2 regions of the Brockia lithotrophica genome follow, and region 1 is predicted to be linked to the other one. Evidence: riboswitches for the same ligand, from Rfam matches in the RefSeq annotation. Region 1 holds a riboswitch; the other holds the start of a gene.
What was found. A riboswitch is a leader RNA that binds a small molecule or an ion and turns the genes downstream of it on or off. The one in region 1 is predicted to bind S-adenosylmethionine.

Region 1 (6,823 bases):
GAGGTCCCAGAGGATGTCGTCCACGTCTTCGAGACCTACAGAAAGGCGAATCATTTCCGGAAGCACCCCGGCGGAGCGCAACTCCTCTTCGGAAAGCTGGCCGTGGGTCGTGGACGCCGGATGGATGAGAAGGCTCTTGGCGTCTCCCACGTTGGCGAGGTGCGAGTGCAACCGGACGTGGCGGAGGAACTCCTCGGCGTGCCGCTTCCCTCCCCGTAGCCCGAAGGTGACCACGGACGTCGCACCGCGGGGAAAGTCGCGCTGCTGGATCGCGTGTGACGGGTGTTCGGGAAACTCCGGAAAGTTCACCCAGGCCACGTCGGGGTGTTCGCGCAAAAAGGCGGCCACGGCACGGGCGTTGGCCACGTGGCGTTCCATACGGAGGGGGAGCGTTTCCATCCCCAATCCGAGGAGAAAGGCGTTTACGGGGCTTATCGACGGTCCGAAGTCGCGCAGCGCGACCGCCCGCAGTCGGGCGGAAAAGGCGGCGGCGCCAAAGGCCCGGGCAAAGACGAGCCCGTGGTAAGAAGCGTCGGGGGTGTGGAATTCGGGGAACCGCTCCTCCGGCCAGGAAAAGCGCCCGCCGTCCACCACCGCACCGGCGAGGATCGTCCCGTTGCCCGACAGCCACTTCGTCGCCGAATGGACGACGACGTCGGCGCCGAACTCCAGGGGACGGTAGAGGTAAGGTGTGGGAAAGGTGTTGTCCACGACGACGGGTACGCCTTGGGCGTGGGCGACGGCGGCAATTTCCCGAAGGTCCGGAAGAAGGAGCGACGGATTCCCCACCGACTCCAAAAGGACCGCTTTTGTCCGAGGGGTGATCTGCGCAGCGAACTCCTCGGGGTCGAGGCTTTTCGTAAAGCGCGTCTGAATCCCGTAGCGCGGAAGGAGGTTGGCTAGGAGGCTGTAGGTCCCTCCGTACAAAAACGGCGAGGCTACGATCTCGTCCCCCGCCCGGGCAAGGGTGAGAAGGGCGAGGGCGAGCGCGGACTGCCCGCTGGCGGTGAGCACCGCGTCTACGCCGCCCTCGAGGAGGGCGAGACGGCGTTCGATGGCGCGCACCGTGGGATTGGAAATGCGCGAGTAGATGAACCCTTCTTCCTCCAGGGAAAAGAGGCGGGCGGAGTGTTCCGGGCTCCGAAAGACGAAGGAACTCGAGAGGTATACGGGGATTGCCCGTGCTCCAGTTGCGGGGTCCGGTTCCGTGCCTCCGTGAATTGCAAGCGTGGCAAATCCGTAGCGGCGCGGGGGCTCGGAAGGGGGAACGCCTTCGGGATGCATCGAACTTCGACCTCTCTTCCTCGCTTACGGCATCGGACGAATTCTCATTTGCGGGATCGGGCAACTGCGGGGAAAAGAAAACCTCCAGTCCTTGTTTTGCAACGCGGTCTGTCGGACAAAAGCGACAAGGGCAGGGTTCCGCACCGTTTTTCAGCCGGAGATGGGCGACGGCACGGTTTTCTCGGAGGCGCTCCGAGATGCGGCCAGAAGCGCGGCCCCTTCGGGATCCGCCGAGGCGGGCGCGGGATCGGGAAAGAGCTCGGGGGCGTGGCGACGGAGGATTTCGCCCACCTGCTCTCCTTCGACGAGAAAGGCGTCGTGGCCGTATTCGGATGCGACCTCCGCGTAGATCGCGTCCTTTCCGAGGGCACGCAGGTGTTCGACGAAGCTTCGAATCTCTTCGGGCGGGTAGAGGAGGTCTCCGCGGAAGCCTACGGCGACGATGCGGGCGCGGTACCCGCGGGCGGCCTCCCGCCACCCTCCTCGCCCGCGGCCGATGTCGTGGGAATCCACCGCCTTGAGGAGGTAGAGGTAGCTGTTCGCGTCAAAGCGCTCGACGAGCTTCTCCCCTTGGTAGAGGAGATAGCTCTCCACCTGGAAGGCCACCTCCCGGTGGTCGTGGCCCCATCCGTGCTTGAGGGAACGGCCAAAGCGGCGCGCGAACTGTTCGGGGGTGCGGTAGGTGAGAACCCCGATCATGCGCGCGAGGGAGAGTCCGACCGCTGGCGGGTCGTCTTCCGGGTACTCCCCCTCGCGCCAGGCGGGATCGGAGGTGATTGCCAGACGCCCTACGGCGTTAAAGGCGATGGCAAAGGCAGATGTTGCAGGCGTGACGGCCAAGGGGACGAGGAGGTCCATGAAATCCGGGTACATGAGCCCCCACTCGAGTACCTGCATCCCCCCCATCGACCCGCCGATGACCGCAACGACGTGGTTTACGCCGAGCTCGATGAGACCCAGACGCTGCGCCCGCACCATGTCGCGAATCGTGACGAAAGGAAACCGAGCTCGGTACGGCCTTCCATTGCGAGGGTCAATGCTCCGCGGGCCGGTAGAGCCGTCCTGCCCCCCGAGCACGTTGAACGTGATCACGCGAAGACGGCGGGGGTCGACGGCCTTCCCCACCCCGACGAGCGGATGCCACCACCCCGGGGCCGCGGAAGTCCCCACCGTGCGGTGGCTCCCCGTAAGGGCGTGGCAGACGAGGACGACGGGGGCCTCCGCAGGGCCGACGTCTTCGTACGCGAGCTCCACTTCGGGGAGGACCTCCCCCGACTCCAAAGTAAGCGGTCCGAGGCGTACGCGGCCCTCGACGCGGCGAATGCTTTCGCCCATCCCCCTCCTCCTTTCCCGCAGCGCAGTGCGCGCCGACAATCCTTCCTTTTTGCACGTATCCCACGCAAAAAAACAACCCCCTTCCTGCAGGAAGGGGGAAACGGAGCACCCGAAGCGGGCACATCCGGAAGGGTTCGCCGAAGCAAACCCCTCTTATCTCCCAGGAGAACGCCTCTCCTGCAGGATTTAGCACCTCGCCCCGCCGCGCCGTACACGGGGCAGGTTGCCGGGCTTCATCGGGCCAGTCCCTCCGCCGCTCGCGATAAGAGGGTGAATCCGTTGTCAACGGCCGACCGGCACAATTTCGACCCTACGACGACGGGCGCGTGCGGCGTCGTCGTAGCCACGGGCCGAAACGTCCGGGCGCCCGCAGAGTTCCGCGTTGACCGTATTGTACGGGAGATCTTTCCCCGTGTCAAGAGAAAATTCGCACCGCCTCCGCGTTCCCGGATTCGAGGATCAGTCCTTGTACGGATCAAAGTCTTCGGGGCCGGCCATCACGACCACGAGCGGCCGCAGACGGTGGAGGATCTCGATCGTGGGGCCTTGGGCGGCGAGAACTTCTTCGAGTGGGCGATACACCTGCGGTGCCTCGTCCACGTCACCGCCGCGGAGGATTACACCGCGGCTCTTGAGAGCTTCGAGCATTTCCTCCCGTCGCACACGCCCGGGCTGAACTACTTTACCCTTACGGATTTTGCCCTTAGCTTCTGTGCGGCTCATAATCCGGCCAGCACCGTGCACTGTGGAGTAGAGAGCAGAACGCTGAAGCTCTACAACTTCTGGATTTTCCGATTCAGTGCCGCGAAGGATTACTGAGAGGTCCCCCATGCTTCCGCCCACGAAGCTCCTCTGTCCCGGCCACGCCGGAGTCGCACCTTTGCGCACCACGATGAGTTCGCGGCCGTCGTGGACTTCCCGCCAGGCGAAGTTGTGGTGGTTGTGGACAAGGTCGAGCTCTTGGCCACCCAAGATGCTAACGACTTTGCGCGCCACCCACTCGCGCCCAACGTAGGCGTACTCGCCCGCCAGCGTCATGAGCGCCCAGTACCTCTGCCCGAGCTCGCTCCCCAAGTCGAGGAGGGCGAGGTGCTCGGGTACGGAATCGCCCCACTTCTTCCCGGCAGCGAGGGCGAGGAAACCCCGGGCGATCGTGTACCCGAGCCCCCTCGATCCGAAGTGCACGCCGACCCAAATGCGGTCCTCTTCGTCGGCAAAGACGTCGACGTAGTGGTTTCCGCCGCCTACCGTTCCGAGCTGCATGCGCGCCTTTTCGCGAAGCTCCTCCCGCTCCGAACGCGGCGCGGGAATGGCGTCCCACGCCTCGGACTCGAACAGGGGGTGATCCACGGGAGCGTCCGGTGCCCGGTTCGTCCGCCCAAGGCCAAAGGAGATCGTCGCCTGAATTTCGTCGGCGATTTCTTCGAGGTGGTCCTTCAGGTCGTCCAGATAAAGGTCCGTGAGGATCGCCGCGTTGCCGCAGGCGATGTCGAAGCCCACGCCCGCCACGCTTACGGCATGTTCAAAGGCGGCAACGCCGCCTATGGGCATCACGTAGCCCACGTGGCCGTCCGCCATGAGCGCCGCACGGACGGCGTGACGGGCGACGTCCTCGATTTGCCTGAGCGTTTCCTCGTCGTGGCGTCCGAAAACGAAAATCCGTTCGCGGATCGCTTGACGGGAAGCCACCTCTACCACCTCCTTCCCCTTTTGCGGTGTGCGTTGAGGAGAAAGGCCCGCTTCCGACGAGACCCTTCACTACGCGCGTTTCTCACGTCGACGCACCCAGCGGACGAACTCTCCCGTAAATACCGTATCCCACAGCGGCGTAGGCTCGCGAAAGGCCACAACGCGAGCTACGAGCGACGAACCGGATTCCGGCGGGTCCGGTACGGCCACGTACCCCAGGACGCGCGGTGCAAAGACGACGAGGAGTTCTCCGGTGCCGAAATCTACGTCCGTCACGTAGCCGAAGACCTCTTCCCCCGGAGCAAAGACGTTCTTGTCCCTGCCGCCAAAGGGGTCGAGAATCGCCTGCCGGACGCTCACGCGGGGCGGCTCCGCCCGAAGAACCCGGACGTCCACCCGCTCTCCCGGAGAAAAGAGGTCGCGCAGCGTCCCCGGAACATACCCCCAGGCGGCCTCCTTGGGAGGGACGTCGAGAAGATGGCCGTCCACTTCTACCCACAGCCTCCGGTCCTCCACGTGGCGGACGACGCCAGGCCGGACGTCACCCGCGGCGAGCGGAAGCGGATCGAGGGCCCGCAGGCGGCTCCAGCGCCCTTCTCCGAGGGGGACGACGGCAACCTCCTGACCGACGAGTTCGAGGGCGTAGGCGAAGTTGACTTCCGGAAGCGCCGCTTCTTCCCAAGGAACGACCCCCTCGCGCCCGTCGTCCAGGGCGACGAGGAGGCCTCCTCCTTCTATGCGGAGCACGCGGGCGGTGCGTCGGCCTTCGTCCACCAAGGGAAACTTCCCCCTCTTTCTGAGCTTGCGGAGGTGTGCGGCGAAGGAGACGCGGAGGCCGTGCGGCCTACGGCCGCCCTACGCCGCAACTCTCTGCTTTCATTACACCACCCTTTCGGCCGTTTGTCCACCGCTCTCACGTGCGGATGCGGACCGCCCGCCCGCCTTCCAAGGGGATGGAAAGGTCGATTCGCCTCACCTGCTCCGCTTCCCGAGGTTTTTGAGCACGTACGCGAGGTCGCGGTAGTCGACGACGCCGTCTCGGTTGAGGTCCGCGCGCGCCTCGGCAAGCGATTTCCAGGGGGCGCGCTTCCCCAGGTGACGGGTGATCTCCGCGAGATCGCGGGCGTCGATTCTTCCGTCTCCGTTCACGTCACCTGCCAAAAGGAGCGGAACTTCCAGGTAGCGATCTCCGTCCACAAAGACCTGCGTGCGGTAGGAAAGGTGTCCGGGAACGCGGACTTCCACGGTGTACGTCGCCCCGCGCGGGAGCGCGAGCTCGAATCTCCCGTCCGCGTACACCTTGCCCTCCGCGGCCACGGCGCCGCGCCCGTCGTACGCCCGAACCTCGACGCAAAGCACGCCGTCCGGTCCTGCGTACCATACTTCGTCGTAACGAACCTCAGGACCGAAGGCTTGGGCACGGAGATTCCCGCCCACCACGACGAAAGGTTCTCCCGCGCGGAAATTCACGCGCCCAGGCGCGTAGCGGACGGCGACGTTTCCGTAAGCATCTACGCCTTCCACGCGGACGCGGACGCCTTCTGCCTGAAGCCCCGCGGGCACCCGCCAGCGCCCTTCGTACACCCCTGGAGAGATTTCCGGCATGGGGAGTACGGAGCCTTCCGCCGTCTCCGCCACGAGTGGGAGTTCCAACCGGAAGGTCATAAGGAGTCCGCCGTCCCCTTCTGCCCGCACGACGAGTTCCTCACCCTCGCCGAGGGTTACGTCCTCTGCCGGCGCGACGACTTCGTACTCCGGCAACCTCTGCGACATGTACACCGTACGCTCTACCCTCGCCTCGTTCCCCGCGCGGTCCGTGGCTACCACGACGATCCGATTTTCTCCTTCGTCCAAAAGCACGCGGTGGGCGAAGGTGCCATCCTCCCGGACGACGACTCCTTGTCCGTTCACCGTGAGCGAGGCGAGGTACGAATCCCGGACCGTTCCCCGAACTCCGACGGCGTCGCGGTTGGTCCTTAGTCCATCAGGTGGTTCTTCAAGAGCGAGCACGGGCGGCGTGAGCTTTACGATCACCCGAACGGGGGCCGACGGATCCGTGAGCTTGTCCCCCACCACGCCCACGGCCGTAAGTACGTTTTCTCCTTCCCGGAGGTGCACCGTAAGGGAGAAACCGCCGTCTCGAATGGTAGTTTCGCCCGCAAGATCTCCGCCGTTGAATACGCGTACCCTCGCCCCCTCGACGGCAAAGGTACCGCGGACGAGGACGTCCTCCCGATTCGTAAAGGATCCGTCTTCGGGTTCGAGGATCGTCGGCGCTTCTACCGGGTACCGGACGAGGGCGCGGATGAGGAAGTTCCCCTTCTCGCGCTCAGCCTGGGACCAGTCTCCGTCCACGTAGAGCCAATTGCGGCCCGAGTTCGGAGACGTCTCATCCGTCGCCAGACCGGGCGTATACGGGTAATCCGCCGCCTGGATCGCCGCGAGGTAAAAGTCTCCCTCTACAAGGATTGGTTCGTCGAAGCGGACTTCCGTCCACGTTCCGTCGCGCTTGGCC
Region 2 (6,823 bases), 160 kb from region 1:
TCGCCGTGGCCGTGGGCCTCACGCCGGAGATGCTCCCCATGATCGTCACGGCGGGGCTCGCCAAGGGCGCGGTCTTCATGAGCAAGAAAAAGGTCATCGTGAAGCGCCTGAGCGCCATGCAGAACTTCGGAGCGATGGACGTCCTGTGTACGGACAAGACGGGGACGCTTACGCAAGACAAGATCGTCCTCGAGTTTTACCTCGACGTGCACGGCGACGAAGAGCCGCGGGTGCTCAAACACGCCTTTTTGAACAGCTACTTCCAAACTGGGCTCAAAAACGTGATGGACCGGGCGATCCTGGCCCACGTAGGCGAAGAGTTCGACTGGATGAAGACCCACTACGAAAAGGTCGACGAAATCCCCTTTGACTTCGTGCGCAAGCGCATGAGCGTCGTCGTCCGCGACCAGACGGGGAAGACACAGCTCATCACAAAAGGCGCCGTCGAAGAGATGCTCAAGGTGTGCTCGTACGTAGAGTACCGCGGTCAGGTCGTCCCCTTGACGGAGGAACTTCGGCGCGAGGTCTTGGAAAACGTCTACAGCTTGAACGCCAAAGGGTTGCGCGTGCTCGCCGTCGCCCAAAAGACGAACCCGCCGCCCGTGGGGCAGTTCACCGTAGAAGACGAGCGTGACATGGTTCTCATGGGGTACCTCGCCTTTTTGGACCCGCCCAAGGAGTCGGCCCCCAAGACGATCGCCGAACTCAAGGAGTACGGGATCGCGCTCAAGATCCTCACGGGCGACAACGACGTCGTCACCAAGGCGATCGCTGACCAGGTGGGGATCGACACCCACCACATCCTCCTCGGGGCGGACATCGAGGCGATGGATGACGAGACCTTGCGCCGCGAGGTGGAGCGCACCACGGTCTTTGCCAAGCTTTCGCCCGCGCACAAGGCGCGCATCGTCAAGGCCCTTCGGGAGAACGGCCACACTGTGGGCTTTCTGGGCGACGGAATTAACGACGCCCCGGCGATGCACGCCGCCGACGTAGGCATCTCTGTAGAAAACGCCGTGGACATCGCCAAGGAAGCGGCGGACATCATCCTCCTCGAACGCGATCTGGGCGTTCTCGTGGACGGTGTCGTCGAAGGGCGTCGCACCTTCGGCAACATCATGAAGTACATCAAGATCACGGCGAGCTCCAACTTCGGGAACGTGTTTTCCGTGCTCGTGGCGAGCTGGCTCTTGCCCTTCTTGCCCATGCAACCCATCCAGCTCTTGTTCCTCAACCTCACCTACGATCTGTCCATGACGACGATGCCCTGGGACCGCATGGACCGCGAGTACCTCAAAAAGCCCCGGAAGTGGGACGCCCCGATCATCGGCCGCTACATGGTTTGGCTCGGCCCGACGAGTTCCGTCTTCGACATCACGACCTACGCCCTCATGTTCTTCCTCATCGCCCCTGCGGTGGTCGGCGGGTCTTACTTTGTCCTGCCGGACGAGTTGAAGCCGCAATTCGCATCGGTATTCCAAACGGGCTGGTTTGTGGAGAGCCTCTGGACGCAGACGCTCGTCGTGCACATGCTCCGTACCGAAAAGATCCCCTTCCTCCAGAGCCTGCCGGGCGCCCCGCTCTTCTTGGCCACGGCGCTTGCCGTCACCGTAGATACGCTCGTTCCTTACACGCCCATCGGCACCTACTTGGGGATGACTCCCTTGCCTGGGTTTTACTTCCCCTGGCTCGTGGCGACGCTTCTTGCGTACCTCGTCCTCGCGCAGTTCGTGAAAACGCGCTTCATTCGGCGCTACGGGTACCTGATCTGAGGGGGCAAACGGCTTGGCGGAAACGGTACGGGTAACGGTCTACCGTGCGGTTCGGGGGGACGGGTGCCTCGATCGCCTCCTCGTTCTGCCGTTTTCCGAAAAACCGGGAGAAAAGGTCGGGCAAGCCTTTCCCCGCGGCAACGAAGGGAAAGGGACTTCCCTCTTCGTCTCTCGGGCCGAGCGTCTCGGAGACCTTTTCGGACGGATGGCGGAAGCGGCGCGGCGTCGTGCCCCCCAGGTGATCCTCCTCACGGGAAATACCTGGGTGGCGCGGCGCGCATTCCACTTCCTCAGGGGCGATCTTCTGCCACACGAAGGCGTAAGAAGGCCGCTCGCTTCCGAAGGGGGTGGACTCAGCTCCCTTCCGCCGAAGGAGGGGGAGGTCGTCTTCCTCACGGGACGGCAGCGCCCGGCGGGACGCGCTCTCCTCCTCCGCCGCCTTCCTCGGGAGCACCCGTCCGTCCTCGTGATCGACGCTTCCGCCCCCCTAGGCTACGGCAGAGAAGAGCTTTTCTCCTTGCTCGACACCCTCGTTTGCAAAGACCCGGCCGCCGTAGAGTTTCTCGTGGACGGAACGTGCCGAAGCTACGCCTACCTCGGCTCTCTCTCGCCGAGCGATCGCTTTGCGCCTTCCGCCGCTGAGGGAGGCGCTTCGGGTGCGGAAGCAGAGGGACGCCCTTTTGCTGAGCTTCCGGAGTTGGCAGAGGTGCACGGGGAGCTTCCTCTCGAAGCACCGCTTTCGCAGGTCCTCGCCGAAATCTTCATCCAGGACGAGGCAAATGGGGGAGACGAGGTGTTTGTGTTGTGGCGCGCGGACCTCGCTCCCGAGGACGTGGTCGAGGCGCGTGCGGAGGAAGGGAAGGACCGCCTCGTGCGCTACTTCCGGGCGATGCCGCCGCTTCTGCACGAATGCATGCCGCTTTCGTTTGCGGAGCTTCTCGTTTGGCTTGCGGGAGAAGGAGGGAGCCCGCGCGACGCGCTCGTCCTCACGCCCCCTTTCCCCGAACCGGAGCGGAACGTCCGCGTCGACCTCCTTTCGGAACGGTTGGCCGATGGGCAGGGGGTTCGTCCGGAGGAATGCGTGATCTTCCCCTTGGTCTACGGCGGTGCGGACGAATACGGTTGGGACCCATGGCGAGGGGAGACCTCACCATACACCGCCGTACACGCCGCCGGAGTTCGCATGGGGCTCGAGGGGGTGCCCGAACCCGTCGTCCTTCCCCTCACCTTTGCCCACCTCGAGGAGTACGTGCTCGACCCGACCGGTGGGGCGGACCGTGCCGCGGATCTGCCGACCCTTCGCCGCGGACTTCGCGAACTCGTCCTGGCGCTCGAGCGAGAGGGGGGTTGGAAGGGCGATTTCCCGCCCGTGTGGGAGTACCTCGACCTCCTCTCCCGGAGTGAAAACTTGCACGCAGAATTTCGCGCGTTGAGCGCCTTTTTACGTGGACGCGCGCTGCGTGTCGCCGCCCATCCCCTGCGGGAACGTTGCCTCGACGGAACGCCCGTTCCCCGCGGGATCCTCTTGGAACTCGACCTCGGGTCTCGGGCGGGGCTACTTTCCTCTTGACTCTTTGCCTTCTCCTGCGTACAATCGAGACAAAGCGTGTGCGGAAAATCAACGAGCGGTTCCTTTTCAAGCGAAAACAGCACGTCCGACCTTATCCAGAGTGGCGGAGGGACGGGCCCGATGAAGCCCGGCAACCGGCCGCGTGAAGGCGGCGGCACGGTGCCAATTCCCGCAGGACGGCAAAGTTCTGGGAGATAAGGTTCGGGGAAGCCTGCAAAGGCCCCTTTCTGATCCCAGAAAGGGGCCTTTTTCTGCTCTTCTCCATGTGTGCGAAAGGAGGTGTACGGCGTGATCCGCCTCGTAGACGTGTCCAAGACGTACACGCTCCCCGGGGGCGTTCGGGTGGAGGCGTTAAAGGACATAAACCTGGAAATTCCCCGCGGCGAAATCTTCGGCATCATCGGCCACAGCGGGGCAGGGAAGAGCACGCTCATCCGGCTCATCAACTTGCTCGAACGCCCCACGCGGGGCGAGGTGTGGGTAGATGGCGTCGAAATGACTCGATTGAGCGAGGAAGAGCTCCGCCGTCGGCGGATGAAGATCGGCATGATCTTCCAGCACTTCAACCTCCTCTGGTCGCGGACGGTCTTTGGAAACGTGGCTTTCCCCCTCGAAATCGCGGGTTGGCCGCGGGCGAAGGCGCGCGAACGCGTCCTCGAGCTTTTGGAACTCGTAGGACTTGCAGAGCACCGCGACCGCTATCCCTCGCAGCTCTCCGGCGGGCAAAAGCAGCGCGTGGGAATCGCCCGGGCGCTCGCCAACGCTCCGGATGTCCTCCTCTCGGACGAGGCGACGAGCGCCCTCGATCCGAACACGACGGACGCGATCCTCGAGCTCCTCAAGGAAATCAACGCGCGCTTCGGGCTCACGATTGTCCTCATCACGCACGAGATGTCCGTGATCGAAAAGGTCGCCGACCGCGTCGCCGTCCTCGACCACGGGGTGATCCAGGAGGTAGGAGAGGTGGCGGAGGTGTTCGCGCGGCCGCGCTCCCCCGTAACGCGGGCGCTTCTTCGGGAAGGCATCGAAGGCGGGGCGCTCGCCGCCATAGATCCGAACGCCTTGCGCGGTCCCGTCGTCCGCCTCGTGTTCGTTGGAGAGAGCGCCAACCGTCCCCTCCTCTCCGCGCTCCTTCGGAACTTCGACCTCGAGGTGAACATCCTTCAAGGTCAGGTCCGCCGCCTCAAGCGCGGGTCGTACGGGGTGCTCTACACGGAATGGATCGGGAGGGAAGAGGAGATCGCCCGCGCCCGCGACTTTCTGGAACGGGAAGGAGTCGGGGTGGAAGTCCTCGACGTCCGGGAACTTCAGGCCACCCCACGAGAGGAGGTGAACCGCCTTGCCGTTTCCCCACGTGAGCCAGAATTGGCCGCTCATCGTTCAGGCCACCGTTGAGACCCTCTACATGGTCGGGCTTTCGCTCCTCCTCGCTGTTCTCATCGGACTTCCTTTGGGCGTCGTCCTCCTCGTCACGAGCCCCGGCCATCTCCGCCCGAACGCGGTGCTCTACCACGCCTTGGGTGTGGTGGTCAACGTCTTTCGCTCCGTTCCGTACATCGTCCTCATCCTCTGGACGATCCCCCTCTCGCGCTTCCTCATCGGAACGAGCTTCGGGACGAATGCGGCGGTGATCTCCCTCACCTTGGGTACCGCCCCGTTCTTCGCCCGGCTCGCGGAAGGTGCGATGCGCGAGGTGGACCGCGGGGTGATCGAGGCCGCTAAGGCGATGGGGGCAACGGACTTCGCCATCGTGACCCGCGTCCTCATTCCCGAAAGCCTCCCGGGGATTCTTTCCGGGGTGACGGTAACGGCGGTAGCGCTCGTGAGCTTTTCCGCGATGGCGGGACTCGTAGCCGGTGGCGGACTCGGGGCGATGGCCTGGAACTACGGCTACAACTCCTTCCAGACGGACACCCTCTTCGTCACCACCGTGATCCTCGTCCTCATCGTGCAGGTCGTGCAAATGCTCGGCGACCGCTTCGTCCGCGCTGTCGACCGAAGGTAAGCGCCTTCGGTCGCGTTGGGAAGTCGTTCTCTTTGCCGGGGTTGGGAATCCCGCCGCCTCTGTGCGGGGTCTCCATATACTGCAAGGTTTCGCCTGCCTGCGTCTTGGTGCGGATCGGGGCGCCCGCCGAAGATGCGGGGATGCGGCGGAAACCGCGCAAACTCGAAACTCGTCACGAAACAAGGAGGGGGTTTGGGTGAAGAAGCACGTCCTCGGAATCGCGCTCGCGGTGGCGGTACTCCTCTTCGGCGTTGCCGCCTGCGGTGGCGGAGGGGGTACGTCTTCGTCGAAGACGCTCACCGTGGGGGCGACGGCGGTCCCGCACGCGGAGATCCTCAACGACGTCGTCAAGCCGGAGCTGGCCAAGCAAGGCATCGACCTCAAGGTCGTGATCTTCCAAGATTACATCCAGCCCAACGAAAAGCTCTACGAAAAGGAGCTCGACGCGAACTACTTCCAGCACCTTCCCTTCCTCGAGCAGACGAATCGGGAAAAGGGGTATAACCTCGTCCCCCTCGTAGGCGTCCACATCGAGCCCATGGGGGGCTACGTGGCCAAGGGGAAGCCTTACAAGAGCGTCCAAGACCTCCCGAACAACGCCACCGTAGCCATCACGAACGATCCGACGAACGTCGGTCGCATGCTCCTTCTCCTCGAGCGGCAGGGGCTCATCAAGCTCAAGGAAGGCGTCGGGCCGAAGGCCCAGCTCACCGACATCGTGGAGAACCCCAAGAACCTCAAATTCTTTCAGATGGACGCGGCGATGCTTCCCAAGGCGCTCGACGATCCGAAGGTAGACCTCGCCCTCATCAACACGAACTTCGCCCTTCAGGCGGGACTCAACCCGCTCAAGGACGCGATCTTCCTCGAAGACTCGTCCTCTCCGTACGTGAACGTCTTGGCCGTGCGTCCGGAGTCCAAGGACGACCCGAGGATTCAAAAGCTCGCCGAGGTACTTCTCTCGCCGGCGGTCAAGGAATACATCGAAAAGAAGTACCAAGGGGCCGTGGTGCCGGCGCAGGTGCGCTACGGGAACTGAAGTGCGGTGCGGTCCGCCGAAGCTCCTGAGGTCCCGGAGACGGCGCGGCGGTTCCGCGGCGGAGGCGAATTCGGAATGTGAAAAGGCGGCGGGCAGGTACGGATCGCCCGCCGCCTTGCCTTTACGGCTGGACTTTTCCACGAAGAAATGCGGACAATGGAAAGCGGAGGCCACCTGCCGTCTCGGAGACTTTCGGCGGACTTCCGCCGGCAGAATACCGAGAGGGCGGAAGGCCGAACGATCCACACAAGACTTCCGTGGGGGGGGGCGAGAGGGTTTGGAGTACCGCCGCATGGGAAAGAGCGGTCTAAAGTTAAGCGCGCTGGGTCTCGGCAGCTGGTTTACCTACGGGAGCAAGACGGATCGCGAGACGGCGATTCGCACGATTCGGCGGGCGTACGAGCTCGGCGTAAACCACTTCGATACGGCGGACGTGT

Region 2: another riboswitch for S-adenosylmethionine. It lies ahead of C7438_RS01690 (methionine ABC transporter ATP-binding protein); the one in region 1 lies ahead of metX (homoserine O-acetyltransferase MetX).

The regions. Positions count from the first base shown of each region.
Region 1 is NZ_RBIJ01000001.1:209,158-215,980, reverse strand. Features, by position in the region: gene C7438_RS00965 (O-acetylhomoserine aminocarboxypropyltransferase/cysteine synthase family protein) at 1-1,284, opposite strand, end outside; gene metX (homoserine O-acetyltransferase MetX) at 1,435-2,619, opposite strand; SAM riboswitch class I at 2,770-2,888, opposite strand; gene C7438_RS00955 (RtcB family protein) at 3,079-4,308, opposite strand; gene C7438_RS00950 (hypothetical protein) at 4,378-5,085, opposite strand; gene C7438_RS00945 (S8 family serine peptidase) at 5,281-6,823, opposite strand, start outside.
Region 2 is NZ_RBIJ01000001.1:371,491-378,313, forward strand. Features, by position in the region: gene mgtA (magnesium-translocating P-type ATPase) at 1-1,772, shown strand, start outside; gene C7438_RS01685 (hypothetical protein) at 1,786-3,342, shown strand; SAM riboswitch class I at 3,431-3,543, shown strand; partial or broken gene C7438_RS01690 (methionine ABC transporter ATP-binding protein) at 3,631-4,644, shown strand; gene C7438_RS01695 (methionine ABC transporter permease) at 4,682-5,347, shown strand; gene C7438_RS01700 (MetQ/NlpA family ABC transporter substrate-binding protein) at 5,544-6,386, shown strand; gene C7438_RS01705 (aldo/keto reductase family protein) at 6,664-6,823, shown strand, end outside.